2 regions of the Bradyrhizobium sp. 215_C5_N1_1 genome follow, and region 2 is predicted to be linked to the other one. Evidence: predicted binding sites of a transcription regulator. Region 2 holds the regulator's gene; the other holds the start of a gene.
The links. Region 2 encodes PhoB, which activates phosphate uptake and scavenging genes when phosphate is short. Its sites were predicted from a motif close to TGTCATNNANCTGTCAT; they were not measured.
Positions count from the first base shown of each region.

Region 1: the regulator PhoB is predicted to act here: its motif matches at 4,997-5,013, upstream of AB7G19_RS21950 (DUF2278 family protein).

Region 1 covers NZ_CP197228.1:4,548,496-4,563,589, reverse strand. Annotated here, with positions in the region: gene AB7G19_RS21970 (sensor histidine kinase) at 1-559, shown strand, start outside; gene ntrX (nitrogen assimilation response regulator NtrX) at 577-1,947, shown strand; gene hfq (RNA chaperone Hfq) at 2,196-2,444, shown strand; gene hflX (GTPase HflX) at 2,456-3,835, shown strand; gene AB7G19_RS21950 (DUF2278 family protein) at 3,914-4,936, opposite strand; gene mazG (nucleoside triphosphate pyrophosphohydrolase) at 5,130-5,984, opposite strand; gene queC (7-cyano-7-deazaguanine synthase QueC) at 6,111-6,827, shown strand; gene AB7G19_RS21935 (nitrile hydratase accessory protein) at 7,071-7,448, opposite strand; gene nthB (nitrile hydratase subunit beta) at 7,448-8,107, opposite strand; gene nthA (nitrile hydratase subunit alpha) at 8,104-8,727, opposite strand; gene AB7G19_RS21920 (enoyl-CoA hydratase/isomerase family protein) at 8,848-9,654, shown strand; gene AB7G19_RS21915 (DASS family sodium-coupled anion symporter) at 9,770-11,242, shown strand; gene AB7G19_RS21910 (methionine ABC transporter ATP-binding protein) at 11,476-12,615, shown strand; gene AB7G19_RS21905 (methionine ABC transporter permease) at 12,605-13,270, shown strand; gene AB7G19_RS21900 (MetQ/NlpA family ABC transporter substrate-binding protein) at 13,299-14,072, shown strand; gene AB7G19_RS21895 (helix-turn-helix domain-containing protein) at 14,247-15,094, opposite strand, start outside.
Region 2 covers NZ_CP197228.1:8,533,486-8,548,579, reverse strand. Annotated here, with positions in the region: gene pstS (phosphate ABC transporter substrate-binding protein PstS) at 1-369, shown strand, start outside; gene pstC (phosphate ABC transporter permease subunit PstC) at 514-1,503, shown strand; gene pstA (phosphate ABC transporter permease PstA) at 1,505-2,350, shown strand; gene pstB (phosphate ABC transporter ATP-binding protein PstB) at 2,347-3,168, shown strand; gene phoU (phosphate signaling complex protein PhoU) at 3,180-3,896, shown strand; gene phoB (phosphate regulon transcriptional regulator PhoB) at 3,912-4,619, shown strand; gene AB7G19_RS41240 (GcrA family cell cycle regulator) at 4,854-5,366, opposite strand; gene AB7G19_RS41235 (aspartate aminotransferase family protein) at 5,823-7,031, shown strand; gene argF (ornithine carbamoyltransferase) at 7,031-7,954, shown strand; gene AB7G19_RS41225 (Hsp33 family molecular chaperone) at 8,211-9,218, shown strand; gene apaG (Co2+/Mg2+ efflux protein ApaG) at 9,371-9,763, opposite strand; gene AB7G19_RS41215 (OpgC domain-containing protein) at 9,944-11,209, shown strand; gene AB7G19_RS41210 (SGNH/GDSL hydrolase family protein) at 11,209-11,988, shown strand; gene AB7G19_RS41205 (SGNH/GDSL hydrolase family protein) at 12,001-12,990, shown strand; gene AB7G19_RS41200 (O-succinylhomoserine sulfhydrylase) at 13,150-14,346, opposite strand; SAM riboswitch at 14,418-14,497, opposite strand; gene AB7G19_RS41195 (2'-deoxycytidine 5'-triphosphate deaminase) at 14,578-15,094, shown strand, end outside.

The sequences.
Region 1 (15,094 bases), 4.0 Mb from region 2:
ATTCAAGGAAGATCCGCTGCGCGCGCAGTTCGACCGGCGGCTGATCTCGCAGGCGGTCACCAACATCGTCAAGAACGCCACCGAGGCGGTCGAGCAGGTGCCGCCGGAGGAGCTCGGCAAGGATTACGGCAAGGGCCGCATCGACGTCGTGGTCTCGCGCGAGGGCGAGGACGTGCTGATCGACGTCATCGACAACGGCATCGGCCTGCCCAAGGTCGCGCGCTCGCGCCTCCTCGAGCCTTATGTGACGACGCGGGCCAAGGGCACCGGCCTTGGCCTGGCGATCGTCGGCCGCGTGCTCGAAGACCATGGCGGGCGTATCGAGCTGAAGGACGCTTCCGATTTCCGCGAGGGCCAGCGCGGCGCGTGGATGCGGATGCGTTTTGCGATCTCCGGTGCCCCCGCGAAGAGCGAGGGGACCGTGCAGGCATCGTTGGCCGCAAACGCGGTCACGGACATCGCCAAGCCGCCCGAAACAAAACCGCCGGCCGCCGAAACCAAAGAGCCGGCTGAAATGACCAATGATTCAACGAAGATCGAAGCCTCAACAGGCATCTGACAAGACAGGCGCGAACCATGGCAAGTGAAATTCTGATTGTCGATGATGAGGCCGATATTCGCGATCTCGTCGCGGGCATTCTCGAAGACGAGGGCTTCGTGACCCGGACCGCTCGCGACAGCGATACGGCGCTCGCCGAGATCGCCAATCGCAGGCCGCACCTGGTGTTTCTCGACATCTGGCTCCAGGGCTCCAAGCTCGACGGCTTGCAGCTGCTGGAGCAGGTCAAGAAGGACAATGCCGATCTGCCGGTCGTGATGATCTCCGGCCACGGCAATATCGAGACCGCGGTCGCCGCGATCAAGCGCGGCGCCTACGACTTCATCGAGAAGCCGTTCAAGGCCGACCGGCTGATCCTGGTCGCGAACAGAGCGCTGGAGAACTCGCGACTCAAGCGCGAGGTCAAGGAGCTGAAGCAGCTCGCGCCGAGCGCAAGCTCGCTCGTCGGCCGCTCGCCGAGCATGAACCAGCTGCGCCAGACCATCGATCGCGCGGCCAAGGCCAACAGCCGCATCCTGATCGTCGGCCCGGCCGGCGCGGGCAAGGAGCTGACCGCGCGCACGCTGCATACGGCCTCGGGCCGCGCCGATGGTCCGTTCGTCGTGATCAATGCCGCCGCGATCACGCCGGAGCGCATGGAGCACGAGATGTTCGGTGTCGAGCAATCTAACGGCGAGCAGGCGCGCAAGCCCGGTGCGCTCGAGGAAGCCCATGGCGGCACGCTGTTCATCGACGAGATCGCGGACATGCCGCGCGAGACCCAGAACAAGATTTTGCGCGTGCTGGTCGAGCAGTCGTTCCAGCGCGTCGGCGGCACCGGCAAGGTGCAGGTCGACGTCCGCATCATCTCCTCCACGGCGCGAAATCTCGAAGAGGAGATCGCTGCCGGTCATTTCCGCGAAGACCTCTATCATCGGCTCTCGGTGGTGCCGATCCGCGTGCCCGCGCTCTCGGAGCGGCGCGAGGACATTCCGGAATTGATCGACTATTTCATGGAGCAGATCTCGGCCGGCAGCGGCCTGCCCAAGCGGCAGATCGGGCAGGACGCGATGGCGGTGCTGCAATCGCATGTGTGGCCGGGCAACGTGCGCCAGCTCCGCAACAACGTTGAGAGAGTCATGATTCTGGCCGCGGGCGGACCGGAGGTGATCATCACCGCCGACATGCTGCCGCAGGACGTCGGCTCGATGGTGCCGGCGATGCCGACCAGCAACAATGGCGAGCACATCATGGGGCTGCCGCTGCGCGAAGCGCGCGAAGTGTTCGAGCGCGACTATTTGATTGCACAGATCAGCCGTTTTTCAGGAAATATTTCTCGCACAGCTGAGTTTGTTGGCATGGAACGTTCGGCGTTGCACCGGAAGCTGAAGGCGCTCGGTGTCGGCTGACACCGCGACGTCGCGGCCGCACCTCAGGGATTAGCGAGGAAAATCATCGATTTCCGTAGTTTTTCGGGGCATTTGGGCGTGGCCTGCCGCGTGAAGCGGCTTGCCTAATAACCCGTCCTGTCCTCTAATCGAACCGCTGTTCCTCCGAGGGGGATCTCATGAGGAATAGCAACCGGAAGAGGCCCCGAATGTCACAAAGAGGGCCGCAACCGGCGCAATAAAAAGAAACTCAAAGCGAGAAAAAAACAATGGCGGCAGACCGCGCACAAAACCTACAGGACACCTTCCTCAATCACGTTCGCAAAACCAAGACGCCACTGACGATCTTTCTGGTCAACGGAGTGAAGCTCCAGGGCATCGTGACCTGGTTCGACAATTTCTGTTTGCTGCTTCGGCGCGACGGTCACTCGCAGCTTGTCTACAAGCATGCGATCTCGACCATCATGCCGGGCGCTCCGATCCAGTTGTTCGAAGGCGGCGAGGATCAGCCGGCTTGAGAGTGATCTGATTGGAACCCCGGAATTTCGACGGGGAGGCCGACCGTCCGCGGTCGGCAGGGGCGAAGCAGACGGGGCGGGTGCTTGTCATCGGCCCCTACTTGCGTGTGCGCGCGGGCGGTACCGACACGCAATCGGAAAGCCATGTTCAGCGTGACGCGGAGGCCCGGCTTGATGAGGCCGCCGGCCTCGCGCGGGCGATCGACCTCGTCATTGCCGACGCCATCATCGCGCCGATCAGCCAGATCCGCCCCGCGACCTATATCGGCAAGGGCAAGGTCGAGGAGATCGCCGCGCTGGCCAAGAGCCTCGACGTCGAGCTCGTGGTGATGGATTGCGCGCTGGCGCCGATCCAGCAGCGCAATCTCGAGAAGGAATTGCACGCCAAGGTGCTCGACCGCACCGGGCTCATCCTGGAAATCTTCGGCCGCCGCGCCAAGACCAAGGAAGGCTCGCTCCAGGTCGAGCTTGCGCATCTCAACTACCAGCGCTCGCGCCTCGTTCGCTCCTGGACCCATCTGGAACGCCAGCGTGGCGGCTTCGGCTTCATGGGCGGTCCCGGCGAGACGCAGATCGAAGCCGATCGCCGCCTGATCCAGGAGCGCATCTCGAAACTCGAGGGCGAGCTGAAGAAGGTGCAGGCGACGCGGCGGCTGCATCGCGCCGGCCGTCAGCGTGTGCCGTATCGCGTCGTCGCGCTGGTCGGCTACACCAATGCCGGCAAGTCGACGCTGTTCAACCGCCTGACGCGCGCAGACGTCCAGGCCGCCGACATGTTGTTTGCAACACTCGATCCGACCCTGCGCGCGCTCACTTTGCCGCATGGCGGCAAGGCAATGCTGTCCGACACCGTCGGCTTCATCTCCAACCTGCCGACCCAGCTCGTCGCGGCCTTCCGCGCTACGCTGGAAGAGGTGCTGGAGGCCGACGTCATCCTGCATGTGCGCGACATCTCGCACGAGGATGCCGAGGCCCAGCAGAGTGACGTCGACGCGGTGCTGCGCCAGCTCGGCATCAACCCCGACGATTCCGGCCGCATCATCGAGGTCTGGAACAAGATCGACCGTTACGAGCCTGACAAGCGCGAAGAGCTCTTGAACATCGCCGCGCGCCGGCCGGAGGATCACCCGGCGATGCTGGTGTCGGCCGTGTCAGGCGAGGGGATCGACGCGCTGCTCGCCGCGATCGAGGAACGGCTCGCCGCAAAGCGCACCACGCTCGATCTCTCCATCGACGCCGCCGACGGTGCCGGGATCAGCTGGCTGCACAGGAATTCCGAGGTGCTGGCGAAAGAGCTGCACGACGGCCGCTTCGACATGACGGTGCGGGTCGACGAGACCAAGCGGGATATCGTGGTGAACCGGTTCGATGCCGTGCCGCGCGTGGCGTGATCCGAAGGGCGCGGTGCGCCCGACCGGCCTGCGTGCGATATCGACCATATCCGCGTTTCTGGGTTGAGACGCGTAACGCTAGAATGGAATGGTCAGGCCCGGATTCTTCGCCTGCGCCTTGGTATAGGCGACGCCGTGGATCTTGATCCCGCGCTCGTCCAGCAGCGAAATGATGCCGCCCTGGTTCGACAACTCCATCGGCTTCTGCACGACGATTGCGAGCGTGCCGCCGGCCGCGATCTTCCCTGACAGGGCCATCTTGTTCTTCTGCTTGTCGGCCAGCATCCAGCCGGTGAGATCGATGTCGCGATCGGCCGTATTGAGCAGCGTGACGACTTCCCGCTCAGGCGTTTTCAAGGCATTGACGAGTGCTGCGATGATGCGCACGAGTCCGTCAGGCATTTGCCCGGTCGGAGGAGCGGTCGGATCTGGCGGCTGTGTCGGCGCGCCGAGATCGATGGGGTCACCGGTCTTGTCGTCGGTGTGCCAGGCCTGCGTCTGAAATTTGAGGAAGACCGCCGTCCATAGCTTCTGATCCGGGAATTCGAACACCAGCCCGCCGTCTTGCCATGGCCCGTTGTCGCCCGAGAATCGCCCGATTGGATTTCCCTGATTCATATGGATGTCGTGAATGCCGCGACCCGGCCGGAAGCCGAAATAATTGTCCGCTTTGGTTTCCGGCCCCCATGTCTCACCGAATGCGTAGATCATCGCGCTTTCGTTCGAGAGCGCGCGCTGGACGAACTGGTCGAGCTTCTCGTTGAGGTCATTGTCCGGTCCGGGCACGGACAGCGGCAGCGGGATCATCTCCTGGGGCTGCATCAGATTGCCGCGAATGAAGTCCAGCGCGATGCTGGCCGGCTTCGGCGGCTGCGGGTGCAGGCCCTCCGGCAACGCCGCGAGATGATCGGTGATCGGATGGACAAAGTGCGATCGCACCAGGAACGCGACTTCGCTTCCGTCGCCTGACTGTACATTGACGGCGATGCGGAAATCCGCGTTGTCGGCCACGACATGGACTTGATAGTGCGGCGACTGGCCGGTGCCGAAACGCATCGCGATCGGGCGTCCCTTGAGGACCGAATAGTGCTTTAATGGCATCGCACTCACCTGAGGTGGGATTTCGGCTGCGCGGGCTCCGTCGCTCAACTTTAGACTGCTTGTCGTGACGGTTTCATGGCTTGACTGCGATCCGCCATGACCGCCTCGCTGCATTCGGGAAAAGATGCTGACCTATATCTCCTTCGCGACCGCTTCGATCCTTGCGGGTACACCGATGGAGCAGGCCACAACGCTAGCGGCGGGCCTGCGAGCGAGTCTTTGATACCGGTTTCCCCTCACTCTTCGCCGCGTTCCACAGCGCGTCCATCTCCGCCAGCGACGCCTGCTCGAGCGTCCGCCCCTGCGCCTCAAGCGCCCGTTCAATGAACGCAAACCGCCGCTCGAATTTCGCGTTGGTCGCGCGGAGTGCACTTTCGGGATCGGCATCGACATGGCGGGCGAGGTTGACCAGCGCGAACATCAAGTCGCCGGTCTCTTCAGCCAGCCCCTCGCTGTCGTTGCGGTCGAGCGCCGCCTCGATCTCGTCGGCTTCTTCGCGGATTTTTGCCAGCACAGCGCGCGGGTCGTTCCAGTCGAAGCCGACGGTGGAGGCCTTGCGCTGGAGCTCCATCGCGCGCGTCAGCGCGGGCTGGCCGGCCTTGACGCCCGAGAGTAACGACTTGTGCGTCGGCGCTTCCTCCGGCGGCCGGCGCGCCGCACGTTCGGCTTGCTCCTCGGCCTTGATGCGGTCCCAGACTTCCTTGACGTGGGAGGAGGCGAGATTGCCGTCCTTGTCGGCGAAGACATGGGGATGGCGCCGGATCATCTTGCGGGTGATGGCCTCCACGACGTCGCCGAAGGCAAAGGCATTCTGTTCTGATGCCATCTGGGCGTGGAACACGACCTGGAGCAGGAGGTCGCCGAGCTCTTCGCGCAGGTCATCGAGATCGCCGCGGCTGATGGCCTCGACCACCTCATAGGCTTCCTCGATCGTGTAGGGCGCGATCGTCGCAAAATCCTGCTCGAGGTCCCAGGGGCAGCCGGTCACCGGCGTGCGCAGCGCCGCCATGATCTCGATCAGGCGGGAAATGTCACGGGAAGGGGTCATTGCGGGGCAGTCTCCTGGGTCCAAAACCTTATGCCAAAAGCGGCCCGCCGTTCCCAGCGCGGCGCGGCGGAACAGGCCGATTTCCACCGATTGGCGGCAGATTGGCGAGGTGCTAAAGCGCGGGCCATGACTGACGCATTTTCATCACAAACCGCGCTGGTGCTGTTTTCCGGCGGTCAGGACTCCACCACCTGCCTCGCCTGGGCGCTCAGCCGCTTTGCACGCGTGGAAACGCTGGGTTTCGAATACGGGCAACGCCACGCCGTCGAGCTCGATTGCCGTGACCGGCTGTTCGAGGGCATCAAGGGCTTGCGTGCCGATTGGGCCGCAAGGCTCGGCGAGAGCCATACGCTGTCGATCCCGACGCTGGCGGCCGTGTCCGAGACCGCGTTGACGCGCGACGTCGCGATCGCGATGGGGGCCGACGGCCTGCCGAACACGTTTGTACCCGGCCGCAATCTCATCTTTCTGACCTTTGCCGCGGCGCTCGCCTACCGGCGCGGTATCACCCACATCGTCGGCGGCATGTGCGAGACCGATTATTCCGGCTATCCCGATTGCCGCGACGACACCATCCGCGCCATGCAGGCCGCGCTCTCGCTCGGCATGGCCAGGCCATTCGAGCTGCATACGCCGCTGATGTGGATCGACAAGGCGGCGACGTGGAAGCTAGCCCACGACCTCGGCGGCGCAGGACTGGTCGATCTCATTCGCGAGCACTCGCACACCTGCTATCTCGGCGAACGCGGCGCGCAGCATGAGTGGGGTTTCGGGTGCGGCGAGTGCCCGGCGTGCCGTTTGCGGGCGAAGGGGTGGCGGGAGTTTGCGGCGGGGCGCAAATAGCGCTCCAATCTCCGCCGTCATCGCCCGCGAAAGCGGGCGATCCAGTATTCCAGAGAAGGTGCTTGAGCCGAGAAGCCGCGGCGTACTGGGTCGCCCGGTCAAGCCGGGCGACGACGGAGGAGAGAGCTTGCGCTCTCTCAACGTCGTCATTGCGAGGAGCTAAGCGACGAAGCAATCCAGACTGTCACCGCGGAGAAATACTGGATTGCTTCGCTGCGCTCGTAATGACGGGTCAGGCGCGACCTACCGAAAATCCTCCGGCCGCAGCTCGATCGGCTTGCCGTGCGGCGTGCGGTCGGCGGCGTGGTCCCAGGCGTCGCGGTAGCGGTGCAGCGTCTCCGCCGATGCGACGCCCTTGCTTGCAACCAAACCTTCCAGCGTGGCGAGCCAATGCAGGTAATAGGTCTCGCCCGTGTCAGGGTCGCCGACGGCCTGCGCGCGCTTGATCTCGGAGGCCAAGGCTGCGGCCCATTCCGGCCAGGTGAACACGCCGCGCTCGTGCAGCGTCAGCGCCATCGCAAACGCATGCGCTTCCCAGGGTGCGCGGAACACCGGGCCGTCGTCATCGCGCGGAATGCTCGGAATGGCCGCCGTCGCAGCGGCCGCAGCCGGGCTGCTCATCACGCCGGGTCCAGATAGGGTTCGAAGGCGTCGATCGACACCTTCAAGGTCGGATCACCGTCCGCGCCCCAGAGGTCGCGGCCCTCGAATACGACCGTGTAAAGCCATTGCGGATTTTCGCCGAGCTCCATCGCCGCCGAATCCGGAAATACGTGGCAGCCGTGGTTCAGCTCGACGACACCGACATGGCCGCGCACATAGCGCGGCAGCCGCGTATGCGTGGTCGGATGAATGTTCCTGGCGCGGACGCGATCGCCGATGTTGAATTTTGCCGGCGCCGGAGCAGGGCGGGCGAACTCGCCGCGCACCATGACGCGCTCGACATTGGCGAGGTCGAACTTGCCGTGCTTGAGCGCCCTTGCAGGCTGCATCGCGTGACCGGCAGCGACCTCCTCCCGGGTGAGGTAGCCCTTCTCGATCAGCATCTCCTCGAGCCCGAGAAACCATTTCTTGTAGTAGGAGCTCGAGAGATAGACGTGCGGCGGCAGCGTCTCGCGATAGAAGCGCGAGGTGTCGATGTTGAAGGCGCCCGCCGCGCCCATCGCGCGCACCATGGCGAGAACACGCGATTCCCATTCCTCGTGAAACATCGGCTCGTTCGGCTCGGCCTCGACCTTGCCGAACCCGTCCATGCCGCCCATGTCGTGGACGCCGTTCACGACGGCGCTCCAGGCGTCTTGGGAAAGCCGGTGCCGATCATGGAATCGCGCGTGACCAGCTCGGCAAGCTGCTCCTCGCTCCAGCCTTCGGTGCCCGCGGGGCGCATCGGCAGCACCAGGAAGCGAGTCTCGGCCGTGGAATCCCAGACACGGATTTCCATGTCCTTGGGCAGCGTGACGTCGAAATCGGCGAGCACGCCGCGCGGGTCCTTCACCGCGCGCGAGCGGTAGGGCGCGGCCTTGTACCAAACCGGCGGCAGGCCCAGCATTTCCCAGGGGTAGCAGGAGCACAGCGTGCACACGACCATGTTGTGTCGCTCTGGCGTATTCTCGACCACGACGAGATGGTCGCCGACGCGGCTGACATGGCCGAGCGTGCCGATGGCCTTCGAGCCATCCTCCAGCAGCGCCTTCTTGAACGCCGGATCGGTCCAGGCCTTGGCGACGACGCGCGCGCCGTTGTGCGGGCCGATCCTGGTCTCATAGGCCTGGATGATGGCGTCGAGCGCGGCCGACTCGACATAGCCTTTTTCTGTCAAGATCGTCTCGAGCGCGCGCACGCGCAGCTCGGTCTCCGACAGCTCGGAATGGTCGTGATGATGGTCGTGATCGTGGCTCATGGCGCAAAGATAGGCGCAATGGTCCCTGCCTGTCGAGTATGCGCTGGGGCGCAACCGGGTCCCATATTCGTGAGGCCGGATGTAGGCTAGCCTCGCAGCAAAGCGGATTGGGAGACATTGGTGACGAACTTCGTGACGATCGAGAAGGGCCTCGGACCGGAGGGGCGGATTGCGGTGGTACGGTTCGACCGCGGCGACGGCATCAACGCGCTCTCGCCGGAGGCGATGCGCCAGCTCACCGCGGCCGCGCGCAGCTTCGAGGATGATGCCGCAACGTCCGTCGTGGTTCTGACGGGCAGCACCAGCGCCTTCAGCGCCGGCTTCGACCTCAAGGATGCCGAGGGCCGCTCGCGCAAGGACATGGATCTCGGCACGCTGCGGCGGCATCTCAAGCTCGGGCCGCGTCTGACCCATGCCTGGCATGAGATGGAGCAGATCACGATCGCGGCCATCGAGGGTTTTTGCGTCGGCGGCGGCGTCGCGCTGGCCGTGGCGCTCGACTTCCGCGTGATCGGGCACGACGCGCATCTGCGCGTGCCCGAGATCGGGCTCGGCATGAACATGAGCTGGCAGAGCATCCCGCGCATGCTGCATCTGATCGGGCCGGCCCGCACCAAGCAGGCGGTGATCCTGGCCGACCAGCGCATCTCGGCCGATGAGGCCTACGAGTGGGGTTTGGTGGAGCAGGTGGCCGATCCCGGCCATGCGTTCGATGCCGCCATGGAGCTTGCCCGGAAGGTCGCCGCGCAGCCGCCGCTCTCGGTCGCCATGACCAAGCTGACCGTCAACCGGCTGGCACATGCGCTGGATGATCTCGCCAGCCACATGGACGTCGACCAGTTCGCGCTGGCGAGTCTCACCGAAGACCACAAGGAGGGCGTCGAGGCGTTCCTGACCCGCCGCAAGCCGCGCTTCAAGGGGCGGTAGAACGTGAAGTCAGGCCATTGATCGCGCCGCGGACAGTCCGTATACGCCGCGCTAGGACAAAAACGGCTCGGCCAACGGGCGGTACAATGCGACGACAATCGAGGGGGGAGGGTCCATGGCCGCTAGCTCGCAGACGCCTCAGGCAAAAGGGTTTAGCTGGAAGCTGATCGCGCCGCTCGTGGTGTGGCTGGCCATCTATCTGTGGCCGGTGCCGACCGGTCTCAACGCCAATCAATGGCACTATTTTGCCGTGTTCGCGGCCGTCATCACCGGGCTCATCCTGGAATCGATGCCGGTCGGCGCGGTCGGGTTCATCGGGCTGACGGTCGCGGGCGTCGCCGGCTATATCGATCCCGATCCCGGCAAATCGCTGCGCTGGATGCTGGCGGGATTTGCCGAGAGCACGGTGTGGCTGATCGTTGGCGCCTTCGTATTCTCGATCGGTTATCGCAAGAGCCAGCTCGGCCGCCGTATCGCGCTGGTGCTGGTGCAGAAGCTCGGCCACAACACGCTCGGTCTCGGCTACGCGGTGGCGATGTCGGACTTCCTGCTGGCACCAGCGACGCCATCCAACACCGCGCGCAGCGGCGGCATCGTCTATCCCATCATCAGCAACATCCCGCGCATCTACGGCTCCGAGCCCGGGCCGACCGCCGGCAAGATCGGCACTTATGTGATGTGGACGGCGTTTGCGGCAACCGCGATCACCAGCTCGCTGTTCTTCACCGCGCTCGCGCCCAATGCGGCCGCGCTTGCGATCGCCAAGAGGACCGCCGGCGTCGAGGTGAGCTGGGCGCAGTGGTTCGTCGGCTTTGCGCCGCTCGGCATCCTCCTGATGATCCTCGTGCCGCTGCTCAGCTATGTGGTCTGCCGTCCCGAGGTGAAGCACAGCCCGGAGATCTCCGAATGGGCGGCCAGGGAGGTCAGCGAGATGGGCCCGATGTCGCGCAACGAGTGGATCATGCTGGCTCTGATCGTCCTCGCGATGTTCCTGTGGATCGCGGGCTCGAGCCCGGACATCCACGTGCCCCTGCTCGGCTCGAACTTCGTCAACGCCACCACCGTCGTGTTCATCGTGATCTCGCTGATGCTGGTGACGGGCGTGATCGAGTTCGCCGACATCGTCAGCGAGAAGAGCGCCTGGGAGGTGTTCTTCTATTTCACCTCGCTGCTGACGCTGGCCTCGGGCCTCAACGAAATCGGCTTCATCAAATGGTTCGCGACCGAATACGCCAAACCGCTCGCGGGGCTGTCGCCGTCGACCGCGATGCTCCTGCTGGTCGCGCTATTCTTCTGGATCCACTACTTCTTCTCGAGCATCACCTCGCATGCCGCGGCCGTGCTGCCGGTGGTGCTCGCGGTCGGATCGGGCATTCCCGGCCTGCCGGTTACGACGCTCGCCATGCTCTGCATGTATTCGCTCGGCCTGATGGGCGTGATCTCGCCTTACGCGACGGGACCCGCGCCGATGTATTTCGGCAGCGGCTATATCGGGAAGGGCCAGTTCTGGGGCTTTGGGCTGCTGTTCGGGCTGCTCTATTTTGCGGGACTCCTGCTGATCGTGCTGCCCTGGTTGCAGATCAGCTGAGCGGGGCCGGAAGCTCATACCCCCGGCAGACGAATTTTCTTCGCCGGGGTGGGATTGGGAAAACTTCGTCCAACTCCCCGCAAATATCTGACATTGCAAGGAAGACCTGAAAAGGCGATGGTGCGTGCTGCAGTGCAGCGCGTTCCACCCGAACCCTCACGGCGATTTCACTCTCCGTCGCTTGACGCGACCCGGTTCCCGGATGCCCCAGGGGGCAACAGGAACTGTTGTGCATGAAGGCCGCCTCCATGAACGCCCACCAATCGCTCGCGATCGGACAGAAGATCGAAACGCTTGAAGCGATTTCACCTGCCGCCCGGAACGCTGACGCGATGGTCCGTTTCGAGGGCATCTCGAAGATCTATCCGGCCTATCGCGGCAAGCCCGGCGTCAACGCGCTGCAAGACATCGACTTCGCGATTGCGCGCGGCTCGATCACCGGCGTCATCGGCCGCTCCGGCGCCGGCAAGTCGAGCCTGGTCCGGCTGATCAACGGGCTGGAGAAGCCGACCACGGGCCGCGTGATCGTCGACAACAGCGATATCTCGGCGCTGGCAGGTCGCGAATTGCGGCTGGCGCAGCGCTCGATCGGGATGATCTTCCAGCATTTCAACCTGCTGTCGTCGCGCACGGCGGCCGACAACATCGCGCTGCCGCTGGAGATCGCCGGCTGGGCCAAGTCCGACATCAAGGCCCGCGTCGCCGAGCTGCTGGCGCTGGTCGGCATCGCCGACAAGCGCGACCGCTACCCTTCTGAACTCTCGGGCGGCCAGAAGCAGCGCGTCGGCATTGCCCGTGCGCTGGCGACGCGGCCGAGCGTGCTGCTGTCGGACGAGGCGACCTCGGCGCTCGACCCGCAGACCACGCGCGCGATCCTCGATCTGCTCGCCAACATCAACCGCGAGCTTGGCGTGACCATCGTGCTGATCACCCACGAAATGTCCGTGGTGCGACAGCTCGCCAAGGAAGTGGTGGTGCTCGACGCCGGCCATGTCGTCGAGAGCGGCCATGTCGCCGACATCTTCACGCACCCCAAGCATCCGATCACACAGTCTTTCCTGGCCGAGGTCATCGGCGACAGCCTGCCGGTCTCGCTGGCGAGCCGGATCGTACCAGAGCCGTCTGCCGGCGGGCAGGCCGTGATCCGCGTCCAGGTGCGCGGGGCAGGGGCCGGCGACACGCTGGTGGCGCGGCTCGCGCGCGAGCTCAGCCTCGACGTCTCGCTGCTGTCGGCCCGCATCGACGAGATCGGCGGTCAGCATGTGGGCTCGCTGGTGCTCGGCATTCCCGGCAGCGAGGACACGGCGACGCGGACGCTCGCCTGGCTCTCTCAATATCAATTCTCGGCGGAGCGTCTCGGCTATGTCGCCTGAACTCATTAACCTGATCATCCAGGCCACCGGCGAAAGCCTGTATATGGTCGGCGTCGCGGCGCTGCTCGGCACCGCCTTCGGCCTGCCGCTCGGCGTCTTTCTCGCGACCAGCCGAAAAGGAGAGCTGTTCGCGGCCCCCGCGGTCAATCGCGTGCTCGGCATCGTCGTCAATGCGACACGCTCTACGCCCTTCATCATCCTGGTCGTCGCCATCATCCCGTTCACGCGGCTCATTGCCGGCACTTCGATCGGATCGACTGCCGCGATCGTGCCGCTGGTCATCGCATCGACGCCGTTCATCGCGCGCCTGGTCGAGGCCGCGATCCGCGAGGTCGATGGCGGCCTGATCGAAACCGCGTCCTCGTTCGGGGCATCACCGATCCAGATCGTTCTCAAGGTGCTGATCCCCGAAGCGTTGCCCGGCTTGCTCCTGGCACTGACGCTCGCGGTGGTCAGCCTGCTCGGCTACTCCGCCATGGTCGGTGCCGTCGGTGGCGGCGGGCTCGGCGATCTCGGCATCCGCTACGGCTATCAGCGCTTCATGCCGGAGATGATGCTCGCCGTCGTGGTCGTGCTGATCGCGCTGGTGCAGCTCGTGCAGAGCGCGGGCGATTATCTCGCACGTCGGGTCAACCGCCGGCTGCGGCAGCGCTGATACTCATTCCCTGAAACTGGAGACTACAATGCGCTTTCTCGCAACCCTTGCGGCTGCAGCCTTGCTTGCGACCACCGCTCAAGCTGAAACCATCCGCGTCGGCGTTACCGCCGGCCCCCATGCCGAGATCCTCGACGTGGTGAAGAAGGTCGGCGCCGAGCGCGGCCTCGACATCAAGGTGGTCGAGTTCACCGACTACGTCATTCCGAACCAGGCGCTGGCGCTGAAGGACCTCGAAGCCAACTCGTTCCAGCACGAGCCTTACCTGAAGAACCAGATCTCCAAGACCGGCTGGAAAATTGTCAAGGTAGCCAACACGATCGGCTCGCCGCAGGGCGTCTATTCGCAGAAATACAAGAAGCTCGCCGATTTGCCGGAAGGCGCTCGCGTTGCGATTGCCAACGATCCCTCCAACGGCGCGCGCGGCCTGATGATTTTGGCGCTGCACGGCGTGATCAAGCTGAAGGATCCGAACAACGTCTCCTCGACCATTGCCGACATCACCGACAATCCGAAGAAGCTGCGCTTCGTCGAGCTCGATGCCGCCCAGCTGCCGCGCGCGCTGCAGGACGTCGACGTCGTCTCGATCAACAACAATTACGCCGTGCAGGCCGGCCTCAATCCGGCGACCGATGCGATCGCGCGCGAGAACCCCGATGGTCCCTGGGTCAACATCCTCGCCGTCCGCGAGGAGGACAAGGACAAGCCGTGGGTGAAGCAGTTGATCGCGGTCTATCACTCCGATCCTGTGAAGACGTTTCTTGAGACGCGCTTCAAGGGTACGTATTTGCCGACCTGGTAACGTGCCGGCTTGCATGGTTCGAGACGCCCGCTTGCGCGGGCTCCTCACCATGAGGGTCCAATATCTCGCCGCAAAACGCGACCTCATCCTGAGGGCCCGCCAGAGGCGGGCGTCTCGAAGGATGGCCGCAAGCGAGCTGCGAGCCACGACTAGTCGTAGAGTAGAAGACGCGCGTCAGGCGACAAGCCTCGCGCGCCGCAGTGTCTCCGAGGGCAGCTCGGAGAAGTGGCGCTTGTAGTCGAGCGAGAACTGGCTGAAGTGCCAGAAGCCGTGTTGCACGGCGACGTCGTAGATCGACGTCTCGGCGCCGCCGGCGCGCTTCAGGTCCCGCCGCACCCGGTTCAGCCGCATCGCGCGCCAGTAATGCATCGGGCTCGTGCCCACGGCTTCCTGAAAGCAATAGCCGAGCTTGCGCGGGCTGGCGCCGACCGCCTTGCAGACCTCCAGCAGCGACAGCGAGCGATCGCCGCTGCCATGCATCAGCTCGCGGGCGCGATCCACGGTGCGCTTGCGCGCCGTGGCGCTGCGGCCGGGATCGCTGGGCTGGGCCGTCGGCAGCATGTCCATGATCTCGACGAGGAGGGCGTCCTCCAGCGCCTGTCGCGCGGCCGGATCGTCGAACCGTTCGGGTGCGGCCGTGATGGTCTCGTGAATGGCGGCAAGGTGGGCGCGCAGCCGCGCGACCGGCGCCGCCGCCATCTCGATCACCCGCAACTGGTGCCAGACGGCGCGCGGCAATTCGATGTCGAGCCGTGCCGCAAGCTCCGCGATCAGCACCGCGCTGGCGACGACACCGCGCAACTCGAACGCCTTCGGCGTACACATGTCGATCTCGGCGTCGATGCTGGCGATGACCTGGGAGCCCGCAACACTGGCCCCGTTGCAATTCACCTCGCCATCGCCGTGCCAGGGCAGACCGATGCCAAAGCTGTCGGCACCGAGCTGGCCGTATTGGCGGACTTGCTGGCTGGTGATCTCGCAGAACACTTCGAGCCGGGGCAGGGAGAGTTGCGTGAAGCTGC
Region 2 (15,094 bases):
GAGTACGCCTATGCCAAGCAGAACAAGCTGACCTACACCGGCCTCGTCAACAAGGCCGGCAAGCCGGTGCAGCCGACGGTCGAAGCCTTCCAGGCGGCCGCTTCCAACGCCGACTGGGCCAAGGCTCCCGGCTACTACGTCATCCTGACCGACCAGCCCGGCGACAAGTCCTGGCCGATCACGGCGGCGACCTTCATCCTCATGCACAAGGATGCCACCGACAAGGCAGCCTCGCAGGAAGCCATCAAGTTCTTCCGCTGGGCCTTCAAGAGCGGCGGCAAGGCGGCTGAAGAGCTCGACTACATCCCGATGCCGGACCCGGTCGTCCAACTGATCGAGAAGACCTGGGCTGCCGAGATCAAGAGCTAAGCGCTCTGTGTCCCGGACTGGGCGCCGGGATCTCACAAGACCTCCGCTCCGGATCGGCCTCGCGCCGCATCCGGAGCGCAAGACCAACAACAAGACCGACAACAAGCGTATATCAAACGGGCACAGGGGATCGGCGTGGCAGAGATGGCCGTTCAGAGCGATGTAATCGACGACGCCGGACCGTATGACCGCGCCAAGGCCTTGGGCGCCTTCAAGCTCGGCGACCTCACCTTCTACTGGATCACGCGGCTGTCCGCGATCTCGGTGCTCCTCATCCTCGGTGGCATCATCATCTCGCTGATCGTCGGCGCGTTCCCGGCGATGAAGGAATACGGCTTCGCCTTCCTGTGGACGCAGCGCTGGGCGCCGTCGGCAGATCCGCCCGTGCTCGGCGCGCTCGGCCCGATCTACGGCACGCTCATCACCTCCTTCATCGCGATGGCGATCGCCATTCCGGTCGGTCTCGGCATTGCGATCTTTCTGACCGAGCTCTGCCCGCAATGGGCGCGCCGCCCGATCGGCATGGCGATCGAGCTGCTCGCCGGCATTCCCTCGATCATCTACGGCATGTGGGGCTTCTTCGTGCTCGGCCCGTTCCTGGCCAACACGTTCCAGCCCTTCATGATCAAGATCTTCGACGGCATCCCGGTGCTGGGCGCGATCTTCGCAGGCCCGCCGTCCTATCTCAGCCTGTTCAACGCGGCGCTGATCCTCGCCATCATGGTGCTGCCCTTCATCACCTCGATCTCGGTCGACGTGTTCAAGACGGTGCCGCCGGTGCTCAAGGAAGCCGCCTACGGCGTCGGCTGCACCACCTGGGAAGTCGTGCGCAGCGTGGTGATCCCCTATACCCGCGTCGGCGTCATCGGCGGTGTCATGCTGGCGCTCGGCCGCGCGCTCGGCGAGACCATGGCGGTGACCTTCATCATCGGCAACTCGTTCCGCATCTCGTCGTCGATCTTCGCCCCGGGCACCACGATCTCGGCGGCGATCGCATCGGAGTTCGCCGAAAGCGACGGCCTGCACCAGTCCGGCCTGATCCTGCTCGGCCTGCTGCTGTTCGTGCTGACATTCTTCGTGCTCGCGGCTGCACGGTTGATGCTGATGCGTCTTGAAAAGAAGGCGGGGAAGTAACATGAACCCGATCTACGCACGCCGCCGCCGCATGGACATCGTCATCCGTGTGCTCTGCCTGGCTGCCGCTGCCTTCGGCGTCACATGGCTCGCGCTGATCCTGATGACGCTGCTCTACAACGGCATTGCCGGCCTGAACCTGGAGCTCTTCGTTGCGGACACGCCGCCTCCGGGCTCGACCGAGGGCGGCCTGCGCAACGCCATCGTGGGTTCGATCATCATGACCGTGCTCGGCGTCGGCATCGGCGCGCCGCTCGGTCTGTTCGCCGGCACCTATCTCGCCGAGTACGGCCGCAACGACCGCCTGACCTCGGTGATCCGCTTCATCAACGACATCCTGCTCTCGGCGCCCTCGATCATCATCGGCCTGTTCATCTATGGTGCGGTGGTGGTGCCGATGCGCGGCTTCTCGGCGATTGCCGGCTGCCTCGCGCTTGCGGTGATCGTCATCCCGGTGGTGCTGCGCACGACCGAGGACATGCTGCTGCTGGTGCCGAACGCACTGCGTGAGGCGGCCTCGGCGCTCGGCCTGCCGCGCTCGCTGGTGATCAAGCGCATCGCCTATCGCGCGGCGCGCTCGGGCCTCATTACCGGCGTGATGCTGGCCACCGCCCGCGTCGCCGGCGAGACCGCGCCGCTGCTCTTCACCGCGCTGTCGAACCAGTTCTTCAGCCTGGGTCTGAACAAGACGATGGCGAACCTGCCGGTCACCATCAACAATTTCGTGCAGAGCCCCTACGCCTACTGGAAGCAGCTCGCCTGGAGCGGCGCGCTGCTCATCACCCTGACCGTTCTTGCCCTGAATATTGGCGCGCGCATTCTGAGCGCCGAGAGGACCGCAAAATGAGTGATCTTTCCGTATCGATGAGCGCGGCCGGTGGTTTGCCCCAGGCGCCGGTGCTGCCCGAAGCTCCGGCCAAGGTGACGGTGCGCAACCTCAATTTCTATTACGGCGAGCACCACGCGCTGAAGAACATCAATCTGGCGCTCGGCACCAACCGCGTCACGGCGTTCATCGGCCCGTCTGGCTGCGGCAAGTCGACCCTGCTGCGCATCTTCAATCGGATGTACGACCTCTATCCGGGCCAGCGCGTCACCGGTCAGCTCATGCTCGACCAGACCAACGTCCTCGACCCCAAGCTGGACCTCAATTTGCTGCGCGCCCGCGTCGGCATGGTGTTCCAGAAGCCGACGCCGTTCCCGATGACGATCTACGAAAACATCGCCTTCGGCATCCGTCTCTATGAGAAGATCTCGAAGTCCGAGATGGACGACCGCGTCGAGAAGGCGCTGCGCGGCGGCGCGCTGTGGAACGAGGTCAAGGACAAGCTCAACGCCTCCGGCCTGTCGCTCTCCGGCGGCCAGCAGCAGCGCCTCTGCATCGCCCGCACGGTCGCGGTGCGGCCCGAGGTGATCTTGTTCGACGAGCCCTGCTCGGCGCTCGACCCGATCTCGACCGCCAAGGTCGAGGAGCTGATCCAGGAGCTGTCCGAGAACTACACGATCGCGATCGTCACCCACAACATGCAGCAGGCGGCGCGCGTCTCCGACAAGACCGCCTTCATGTATCTCGGCGAGCTGATCGAGTTCGACGACACCAGCAAGATCTTCACGTCGCCGACCGACCGGCGCACGCAGGATTACATCACCGGCCGGTTCGGCTGAGGAGACGGAACATGGGTTCTGAACATACCGCAAAGGCCTTCGACACCGACCTCCAGGAACTCACGCGCCTGGTCGCCGAGATGGGCGGCATCGCCGAGCGCATGATCGTCGATTCCGTCGACGCGCTGATCCGCCGCGACGTCGCGCTCGGCCAGCGCGTCGTGACCATCGACGCCGAGCTCGACGCGCTCCAGAAGAAGATCGAGGAGCGCGCCGTTCTCACCATCGCGCGCCGCCAGCCGATGGCGGTGGATCTGCGCGAGATCGTCGGCGCCATGCGCGTCGCGACCGATCTCGAGCGGATCGGCGACCTCGCCAAGAACATGGGCAAGCGCGTCGCGGCGCTGGAGACGGATTTCCATCCGCTCAAGCTGTTCCGCGGTCTGGAGCACATGACCGACCTCGTGCAGCAACAGGTCAAGTCGGTGCTGGACGCCTATGCCGCGCACGATCTGCCGGCGGCAATGGCGGTGTGGAAGGGCGACGAGGAAGTCGACGCCATCTGCACCTCGCTGTTCCGCGAGCTCCTCACCTACATGATGGAGGATCCGCGCAACATCTCGTTCTGCATCCATCTGATGTTCTGCGCCAAGAACATCGAGCGCATCGGTGACCACGCCACCAACATCGCCGAGACCGTGTTCTACATGATCGAGGGCCAGGCGATCACCGACAAGCGGCCGAAGGGCGACATGACGACCTTCGCCACGACGGTCCCGAACACTTAAGGAGCGACGAACACCATGGGCGCACGCATTATGGTGGTTGAGGACGAGGAAGCTCTCACCGAGCTTCTCCGCTACAACCTCGAAGGCGACGGCTATGACGTCGAGACGGTGATGCGCGGCGACGATGCCGACACCCGCCTCAAGGAGCACATCCCCGATTTGATCGTGCTCGACTGGATGCTGCCGGGCCTCTCCGGCATCGAGCTGTGCCGGCGGCTGCGCTCCCGGCCCGAGACCAAGCAGCTCCCGATCATCATGCTCACCGCGCGCGGCGAGGAGAGCGAGCGGGTGCGGGGCCTTGCGACCGGCGCCGACGACTACATCGTCAAGCCGTTCTCGGTCCCGGAGCTGCTGGCACGCGTGAAGGGCCTGCTCAGGCGCGCCAGCCCCGAGCGGCTCGCCACCGTGCTCGCCTATGGCGACATCGAGCTCGACCGCGACAAGCGTCGCGTGGCGCGCTCGGGCCGGCCGATCGATCTCGGCCCGACCGAATATCGCCTGCTGGAGTTCTTCCTGGAGCATCCCGGCCGCGTGTTCTCGCGCGAGCAGCTGCTCGACAGCGTCTGGGGCCGTGACATCTACATCGACGAGCGCACCGTCGACGTCCATATCGGGCGCCTGCGCAAGCTGCTCAATCTCGGCCGCGAGCAGGACCCGATCCGCACCGTCCGCGGCGCGGGCTACGCACTGGACGATCGCTTTGCGAAGGCGGAGCAAGCGTAAGGGGTTGCTGTGGCAGACGTGATTTAGCGGGCTGCCACCGCATCCTCGATGTCGTCCCTGCGAACGCAGGGACCCATAACCACAGGGAGTGGTTTGGCGAAGACTCGGAGTGATCATCCCGCGCAATAACTACGCGCCGGGATTATGGGTCCCTGCGTTCGCAGGGACGACACCGAGTGAGTTGAGCCGTCATCGCGTGACGGCGCCGTCTTCGTAGTCAGCTAATCCGATACCTCAGCGCGGACCCGGCTTCGCCGGCGCGCGCCGGCGATCGGCCGCGGGCTGATACGCCACGCGCGAGTGCTGGGCGCAGTAGGGCAGGCCGGAGAGCGCCTTGCCGCCGCAGAAGAAGAAATCCGGGCTCGAGGGATCGCCGACCGGCCAGTGGCAGGTGGCCTCGTTCAGCTCCAGCAGCGACAGCCGCTGGCTCATCGGCACGACGTTGTCGTAGGTGACCGGTTCGGCCTCGACCTCGACTTCGAAGGCTTGCGCCAGCGCGGTGTTGCCGCGCGCGATCGGGCGGGTCACCCGCATCATGTGCTGGGCGGGGCGTGCCTTGCGCGGCCGCGGCGCTGCCGATGAAGGGCTCTTGGCGCGGCCCGACAGGCCGAGCCGGTGCACTTTGCCGATTACGGCATTGCGGGTCACATTGCCGAGTTCAGCGGCGATCTGGCTGGCCGAAAGCCCGGCCTCCCAGAGCTTTTTCAGCTGCTCGACGCGATCATCCGACCAGGTCAAAACGGTCATTGCACCCTTTCCTTCGCCGGCGCCTGCCATCCTGGCGGCCGCACGGCGAATGCCTAAGCTTCGAAAAACCCGTGCCGCCAGAATCCCTTAAGGCTCGCCGGGCGCACCAGATGCGCCCGAACGCTTACGCCGGTACATGAGGACTTAGAGGATCAGAACTGCTGCACGAGATGTCGTATCTGACAAGCCAAACGCTACAATATGGCGTGACTCACGCGCAAGAGTCCGCCGACTCGCTTCCACATGTTCCGTGGCGGAAATACGCAAAATCGCCACCGCAAGACTACGGATTCTGCGTTTCGCGAGGCTTTCCGGGCGGCATTGACACCGGTTTCACCAGGCATAAGATAGTCTCGCGTGCCGCCCTTAAAAGGCGGCACGTTTCGTTTTCCGGGCCGGTCAATGGTGCGTTGCGCAATGCACGCTCACGCCGTCCGCAACATTCAAGTGATCGTCATGACTAACAGCGCAGCGCCGCATTTGCTCCCCGTTTTCGCCAGGTCCGACCTCGGTTTCGAGCGCGGTGAAGGCTGCTGGCTGATTGCGACCAATGGCGATCGCTATCTCGATTTCACCTCGGGCGTGGCGGTGAATGCGCTCGGCCATGCTCACCCTGCGTTGGTCAAAGCGTTGCAAGAGCAGGCCACCAAACTCTGGCACATGTCGAACCTGTTCCAGAGCCCGGACGGCGAGAAGCTCGCCGCGCGTCTGTGCAACGAAAGCTTCGCGGACTTCGTGTTCTTCTGCAATTCCGGCGCCGAAGCGCTGGAAGGTGTGATCAAGCTCGTCCGCCATCATCACTTCTCCAAGGGTCATCCGGAACGTTACCGCATCATCACCTTCGAAGGCGCCTTCCACGGCCGCACGCTGGCAACGCTCGCCGCGACCGGTTCGGCAAAATATCTCGAAGGGTTTGGCCCGCCGATGGACGGCTTCGACCAGGTCCCGCATGGCGATATCGACGCCGTCAAGAAGGCGATCGGTCCGCAGACCGCCGGCATCCTGATCGAGCCGATCCAGGGCGAGGGTGGCGTGCGTTCGGCAACGCCCGCCTTCCTGAGGGCGTTGCGCCAGCTCTGCGATGAGAAGGGCCTGCTGCTCGCGTTCGACGAGGTGCAGACCGGCATGGGCCGCACCGGCGATCTGTTCGCGCATCGCCGCACCGGCGTCACGCCTGACGTGATGTCGCTGGCCAAAGCGCTCGGTGGCGGCTTCCCGATCGGCGCGGTGCTGGCGACCGCGGACGCGGCTGCCGGCATGGGGCCCGGCTCGCACGGCTCGACCTTCGGCGGCAATCCGCTCGCGATCTCGGCTGCCAACGCCGTCCTCGACGTCATGCTCAAGCCCGGCTTCTTCGATCACGTGCAGAAGATGTCGCTGCTGCTCAAGCAGAAGCTCGCCTCCGTGATCGATCGTTATCCTGACATCGTCAGCGAAGTGCGCGGCGAAGGCCTTCTGATCGGCATCAAGGCCGTGGTGCCATCAGGCGATCTCGGCGCGGCATTGCGCAACGAAAAATTGCTCACGGTCGGCGCCGGCGACAATGTCGTGCGCTTCCTGCCGCCCTTGATCGTCACCGAAGCCGAAATCGAGGACAGCGTCGGGCGGCTCGAGCGCGCCTGCGCCGCGATCTCGTCCAGTCAGACCAAGCGGGCGGCGAGCTGATGAGCAAGTCCCCGAAGCACTTTCTGGATATCAACGAGCTCCCGTTGTCGGAGCTCAAGAGCATGCTCGCGGCCTCCTCCGCCATGAAGGCGAAGCAGAAAGCGCACCAGCCGGTGAAGCCGCTGGAAGGCAAGACGCTGGCGATGATCTTCGAGCGTCCCTCCACGCGCACCCGCGTCTCGTTCGACGTCGCCATGCGCCAGCTCGGCGGCGAGCCCATCATGCTGACCGGCGCCGAGATGCAGCTCGGCCGCGGCGAGACCATCGCCGACACGGCGCGCGTGCTGTCGCGCTATGTCGACGCCATCATGATCCGCATCCTCAATCACGAGGCCCTGCTGGAGCTGGCGGAATATGCGACGGTGCCCGTCATCAACGGCCTGACACGGCGCTCGCACCCTTGCCAGGTGATGGCCGACCTCATGACCTACGAAGAGCATCGCGGCCCGATCGAGGGCAGGACGGTGGCCTGGACCGGCGACGACAACAACGTGCTGGCGTCCTGGGCGCATGCCGCCGAGCGCTTCAAGTTCAAGCTCAATGTCGCGACGCCGCCGGAGCTTGCGCCGAAAAAGGTAATGCGGGACTTCATCAAGGCCACCGGCGCGCCGATCGTGCTCGGCACCGATCCCGAGGCCGCCGTGAAGGGGGCCGACTGCGTCGTCACCGACACCTGGGTGTCGATGGGCGACAAGGAAGGTGAGCACCGTCACAACGTGCTCAAGCCCTATCAGGTCAATTCGAAGCTGATGTCGCTGGCCAAGCCCGATGCGCTGTTCATGCATTGCCTGCCCGCCCATCGCGGCGAGGAGGTCACCGACGAAGTGATCGACGGCCCGCAATCGGTCGTGTTCGACGAGGCCGAAAACCGCCTGCATGCGCAGAAGGGCATTCTGGCCTGGTGCTTTGACGCGGTGAAGTAATCTCACTTGTAGCCCGGATGGAGCGCAGCGAAATCCGGGTTTGTGTCCGCAGTTGGAGTGGTCCCGGATTGGGCTACGCTCCATCCGGGCTACGCGGGCTATCGCGTAATCCTGTGGCTATGGGTCCCGTATCAGCGCTTTGCGCGCGCCGGGACGACATCGAATTTGCAGGATCCTGAGCGATCATAAGTGCATCCGGAACACACCACCCTTGAGCCCTCTTCCATTTTCCTCCATCGACCCCAGATAAAGCGCCATGGTTTCCCAATCCCCTGACATGAATACCGGGCCTGAAGGCCCGGTTCGCGCACCATCAGCGGTTCCCATCGATGACGCCGTGCTGCCTTACGAGGTCGACGCACTCGACGTGCGCGGCCGCCTCGTGCGGCTCGGTCCCGCGCTCGACGAGATCCTGACCAAGCACGATTATCCCGCTGCCGTGGGCAAGCTGCTCGGCGAGGCCATCGTGCTGACGACGCTGCTCGGCTCGGCGCTGAAGTTCGAGGGCCGCTTCATCCTCCAGGCCCAGACCGACGGTCCGGTGTCGTTCCTGGTCGTCGACTACATGGCGCCGGATCGCCTGCGCGCCTATGCGCGCTACGATGCCGAGCGCCTCGGCGAGACAAAAGATTCCGGCACGCTTCTCGGTAACGGTCATCTCGCCATGACCATCGACCAGGGTCCCGACATGAGCCGCTACCAGGGTCTGGTCGCGCTCGACGGCGGCAGCCTGGAAGATGCCGCCCACGAATATTTCCTGCGCTCCGAGCAGATCCCGACGCGCGTGCGTCTCGCGGTCGGCGAGGAGTGGCGCTCGAACGACGGCGGCAAGCATCGCTGGCGCGCCGGCGGCATGCTGATGCAGTTCCTGCCGAAGGCGCCCGAGCGCGCGCGGCAGGCCGATTTGCATCCCGGCGATGCGCCCGAAGGCGCGGAGGTGCATGCTGTCGCCGAAGACGACGCCTGGGTCGAGGCGCGTTCGCTGGTCGAGACCGTCGAGGACGTCGAGCTGATCGACCCCGAACTCTCCGGCGAGCGGCTGCTGTTCCGCCTGTTCCACGAGCGTGGCGTGCGCGTGTTCAATCCGCTGGTGCTGAAGGCGCAATGCTCCTGCTCGCGCGACGCGGTTGGTGCGATGTTGAAGAGCTTCTCGCCCGACGACCGCGCCGCCATGGTCAAGGACGACAAGGTCGTCGTGACCTGCGAGTTCTGCTCGTCGGTGTACCAGTTCACGCCGCACGAGGCCGGCGTGGAAGACGCGTAGGCGTCGCATCCTCCGTCGTTGCGCGCGCAGCGAAGCAATCCAGTCGTAGGGTGGGCAAAGCGCAGCGTGCCCACTATCTTATGCGCCACGTTTGGAATGGTGGGCACGGCGCTTTGCGCCTTTGCCCACCCTACGGCGCCTACGGCACCGGGCTAATTCAACACCCGCTTGTTGTCCGGGCTGTCCAGCGAGAACGTCGGCACGTCGATCTCGAAGCGTTCGCCGCTTTCACTGACCATCTGGTAGCGGCCGGTCATGAAGCCCGAGGCGGTCGCGAGCGGCACGCCGGAGGTGTATTCGAAGCGCTCGCCGGGAGCCAGGGTCGGCTGCTCGCCGACGACGCCCTCGCCCCTGACCTCCTGCTGGCGGCCGGTGGCGTCGGTGATGATCCAGTGCCGCGTCTTCAGCTGCACGGTTTCGTCGCCGGAATTGGTGATGACGATGGTGTAGGACCAGAAATAGCGGGAGCGGTCAGCCGACGACTGCTCCGGAACAAAGTTCGGCTCGACGGTCACTTCGATCTGGCGGGTCACGGCGCGATACATGGCGGCCATCATAACGAAAACCCGGCCGGGAACCAACGCCCGCAGGCGGTTTTGGTGACATCGTGCCGCCAGAATTGCCGAGGAAGTAGACCCAATGTGATCCGGCCGCTTTGCGAGACGACGGCCGGACCTGTACACTCCATGACACGTCGCGATTTGCGGAAGGGTTTCGAACCCCCGATGACCATTGCCGACCAAGTGACGGGATCGACGATCGCGGGAACCGGCAAGCCTGCGGAGGCCAGACCTGCGGAGGCGAAGCCGCGCTCCGCCGCGCCGGCCATCACGCTGCCCGCCATCGGCGAGCGCGAGCTCCGGCTCGACCTGTTCCGCGGGCTCGCGCTGTGGCTGATCTTCGTCGACCATCTGCCGCCGAGCCTTTTGACCTGGTTCACGATCCGCAATTACGGCTTCAGCGACGCCACCGAGATCTTCATCTTCATCTCCGGCTACACCGCGGCGTTCGTCTACGGTCGTGCCATGCTCGAAAGCGGCTTCGTCGTCGCCACCGCGCGCATCCTGCGGCGCGTCTGGCAGATCTATGTCGCCCACGTCTTTCTGTTCACGATCTTCCTCGCCGAAATCTCCTACGTTGCGACCAGGTTCGAGAACCCGCTCTACACCGAAGAGATGGGCATCATGGATTTCCTCAAGCAGCCCGATGTCACGATCGTGCAGGCGCTGCTGCTGCGCTTTCGTCCGGTCAACATGGACGTGCTGCCGCTCTATATCGTGCTGATGCTGGCGCTGCCCTTGATCTTGTGGCTGATGAAATGGCGGCCCGACGTGACGCTCGGCCTCTCGGTCGTGCTCTACGCGGTGACCTGGGAATACGACCTCTATCTGTCGGCCTATCCGAACGGCTTCTGGGCGTTCAATCCCTTCGCCTGGCAATTGCTTTTCGTATTCGGTGCATGGTGTGCGCTCGGAGGTGCGCGACGCATGTCGCGCATCCTGGCGTCCCGCGTCACGATGTGGATATCGATCGCCTATCTCGTCGCGGCGTTCTACGTGACGCTGACCTGGTATGTGCCGCAGCTCTCCCACTTCATGCCGAGGCGGCTCGAGCAGTGGATGTATCCGATCGACAAGGCCGATCTCGACGTGCTGCGCTTCACGCATTTCCTGGCGTTCGCCGCGCTCACCGTTCGCTTCCTGCCCCGGGAATGGCCGGGCCTGAAATCGCCCTGGCTGCGGCCGCTGATCCTCTGCGGCCAGCATTCCCTCGAGATCTTTTGTCTCGGCGTCTTCCTCGCCTTCGCCGGCCATTTCATCCTGGCCGAAGTCTCCGGCGGCGCAGCCATGCATGCGCTGATTAGTCTCTCCGGAATCCTGATCATGTGGGGCGTTGCATGGGTGATTTCGTGGTACAAGCGCGTGGCTGACAAGAGCGGTGCGAAAACCAAAAACGCCGTCGGCAACGCCGATCTGGCGGGAGGGGGCTGATGAAGGCGAAGGTTCTCCTGAGCCTGGTCCTGCTGTGCGGTAACCTCGCCGCGCCCCTGGCGCGCGCGGGCGATGCCGTGCCGGCTGCTCCGGCCGCGCCCCCGGCCTGCGAATTGCCATCCTATCTGCTCACCACTGAAAGCCAGCTTCCGAGGGTCGCCGATGCCATCAAGGCCGGCAAACCGCTCGAAATCCTCGTCATCGGCAGCCGTTCGACCACGATTCCGGCCTCGGAGGACAGCTCCTATCCGGCGCGCATGCAGGCCATCCTGCAGGACAGGCTGCTGCCGTCGGAGACCGTGCACGTCTCCGTAGAAATACAGAGCAAGAAGACGGCCGAGGAGGCGGCCGCCACCTTCGTTAAGCTGATGGAAGCAAAAAGGCCTACTTTGGTCATCTGGCAGACCGGGACTGTGGATGCTATCCGAGCGATTGATCCCGATGATTTTCGCGGGGCGGTAACCGAAGGGGTTTCCGCGCTGCAAAAAGCAGGGGCTGACGTCGTGTTGATGAACTTGCAGTACAGCCCGCGTACCGAAACCATGATCTCGGTGCCGCCCTATCTCGACAATATGCGGGTGGTGGCGCAGGAGCATGACATCCCGCTGTTCGACCGTTTCGCGATCATGCGGCAGTGGAATGATCAGGGTCAGTTCGACCTGTTCAGCCCGTCCCGCGGGCCAGAGCTGGCGAAACAGGTCCATGACTGCCTTGGCCGGGCGTTGGCACAGTTTGTGATCGACGCAGCCCATCTGGGGCCGGCCCAGCAGCAAAATTGAGGTCTAGCGTTAATGAGTTCTCTCCGCCCTTTTTGGTTGACTGCATGGCTGGCTGCGCCCGCGGCGGCTCTGCTGCTCCTGACGCCGGTGTCGCTGGCACCAGTGCAGGCGCAGGCCACGCAGGCAACGCCCGCGCCGCAGCAGGCCGCTAGTCCGGCTTCCGCTTCGCCTTCCCAGACCACCGTCGCCGCGACGTCCCACGAGCAGCGCGGCGTGACCGCCCGCGCCATCGACAAGGTGAAGCAGGTCGCGAAATCCGCCGGGGACATTTTCAGCCGCGTGCCCTGCCTCACGCCGAAGGGTGGCTCGAAGGCGATGGGCTCGCTGCCGCATGTCGCGGGCAAGCTCGTCGCCGGCAAACCCGTCGTGATCGTCGCGTTCGGCTCGTCGTCGACGGCAGGCTATGGCGCGAGCTCGCCCGATTTCAACTATCCGAACCGTCTCGCCGCGCAGCTCCGCCGGCAATATCCGACCGCCGACATCACCGTCATCAACGCCGGCGTCGGCGGCGAGGACGCGCCCGAGATGATGAAGCGCCTCCAGAAGGAGGTGATCGACGTGCATCCGGATCTCGTGATCTGGCAGGTCGGCACCAATGCGGTGCTGCGCAATCTCGATCCCGGTGACACCGCCAAGATGGTCGAGGACGGCATCTCCCGCATCCAGGCCGCTGGCGGCGCCGACATCGTGCTGGTCGATCCGCAATATTCGCCGGCCGTCAACCAGCGCAAGGAGAGCGCCGGCAAGATGGTGCACCTGCTCGGCAAGGTCGCCGAGCTCCGTCACGTCGGCATCTTCCCCCGCTTCGAGGTGATGCGCGACTGGCACGAGAATCAATCGATCCCGGTCGAGAGTTTCGTGATCGCCGACGGCCTGCATATGAACGATTGGGGCTATGCCTGCTTCGCGCAGATCCTCGGCGACGACATCATCCGCTCCGTCGGCCAGATCAAGCTCGGCGTCAACGTGCCCGCCGACGTGCGGACGTATCGGCCGATGTAGCTCGGTGCCGTAGGGTGGGCAAAGGCGCGCTCTTCGCGCGCCGTGCCCACCATCTATCGGCGATATGATCGTGAATGGTGGGCACGCTTCCGCCTTCGCTCTTCGAGCTACGGCGGACAAGTCGCTTTGCCCACCCTACGTTCCGAGCTCGTGAAGCCCTCACGCCTTCTCCAGCGCCGCAGTCAGATCCTCGATCAGATCATCCGCATGCTCGAGCCCCGCCGAGAAGCGGATGAAGCCCTCGCTGATTCCGAGCGCGGCGCGGTCTTCCGGCTTGAGGCGCTGATGCGTCGTGGTCGCCGGATGCGTGACGAGGCTCTTGGCATCGCCGAGATTGTTCGAGATTTTTGCAAGCTTGAGCTCGTTGAGCACGCGGAACGCACCCTGCTTGCCGCCCTTGACCTCGAAGCCGACCAGCGTCGAGCCGCCGCGCATCTGCTTCTTCACGAGAGCTGCCTGCGGATGATCGGCGCGGCCGGGATAGACCAGGCGCGAAATCTTCGGATGGCTCGCCAGCACGTCGGCGATGCGTCCCGCCGTCTCGGTCTGCGCGCGCACGCGTACGCCGAGCGTTTCCAGGCCCTTGAGCAGGACCCACGCGTTGAACGGCGAGATCGACGGGCCGGTCTGGCGCATGAAATTGTGGATGTGCTCGGCGATGAACGCTTCCGACGACAGGATGATGCCGCCGAGACAACGGCCCTGGCCGTCGATGTGCTTGGTCGCGGAATAGACCACGACGTCGGCCCCTAACGCGAGCGGGCTCTGCCAGATCGGCGTCGCGAACACGTTGTCGACGACGAGCCGCGCGCCGCCGCTGTGCGCGATCTCGGCGATCCCTGGAATGTCGAGCACGTCGAGCGTCGGGTTGGTCGGGCTCTCCAGGAAGAACGTCTTGGTGTTCGGCCGCAAGGCGCGCTGCCACTGGTCGAGATCGGCTCCGTCGACCAGCGTCGTCTCGATGCCGTAGCGCGGCAAGAGATCCTGAATGACGTAGAGACAGGAGCCGAACAGGGCGCGCGAGGCCACCACATGATCGCCGGCCTTCAGCGGCGCCAGGATCGCGGTCGTCACCGCGGCCATGCCGGTCGCGGCCGAGCGGGCGGCTTCGGCGCCTTCGAGCTCGATCATGCGGCGCTCGAACATCGAGATGGTCGGGTTGGAATAGCGCGAATAGATGAAGCCGGGGTCCTCGCCCTTGAACCGCGCCTCGCACTCCTCGGCGCTGTTGTAGACGTAGCCCTGGGTCAGGAACAGCGCCTCCGACGTCTCGCCATATTGCGAGCGCAGGGTGCCGGAATGGACCAGGCGGGTTTCGGGACGGTATTGCGTGGTGGACGCCGGGGACTTCGACATAGGACCTCCTCTGCGTGACCATCGAAAATGGTCACAAAAAAACCGGCCTGGATAACTTCCACGGGCCGGGATCACAGAGGTCCCCGGCCTGTTTAGCGACTTATTTAACGTGGCTGCAAGCCGGCCGGCTCAAATCACCACGGGATAAGTGATGCTCATATTCCGCAATGGCCTTTCCGTCAAGGCGTCCATCGGATAGCCGTAAAAGGCTGCTATTTCCCGCATGTCCGGATGCATTTGACCCCTGACGAGGACCCCCGGTTGAGCTTCACGGTTGCCGCCGACGCCAATGGTATCCTGCCCGACCGCATGATCGCGGCGATGGCGAAGGCGGGCCTCATCCTGCCCGCTTATGACTTCGTCGAAAGCCAGATCCAGCCGGCGAGCCTCGACCTTCGCCTCGGCGACATCGCCTATCGCGTTCGCGCCAGCTTCCTGCCGGGTCCCGGCGCGACCGTCGCCGAGCGCATCGACGAGTTAAAGCTGCACGAGTTCAGCCTCGCCGATGGCGCAGTGCTGGAGACCAACTGCGTCTACATCGTGCCGCTCTTGGAAAGCCTGGCGCTGCCGCCGGAGATCGTCGCCGCCGCGAACCCGAAAAGCTCGACCGGCCGGCTCGATGTCTTCACCCGTGTCATCGCCGACGGCACCCGACGCTTCGACATGATCGGCGCCGGCTATCACGGCCCGCTCTACGCCGAGATCAGCCCGAAGACGTTTCCGGTACTGGTCAGCGAGGGCTCGCGCC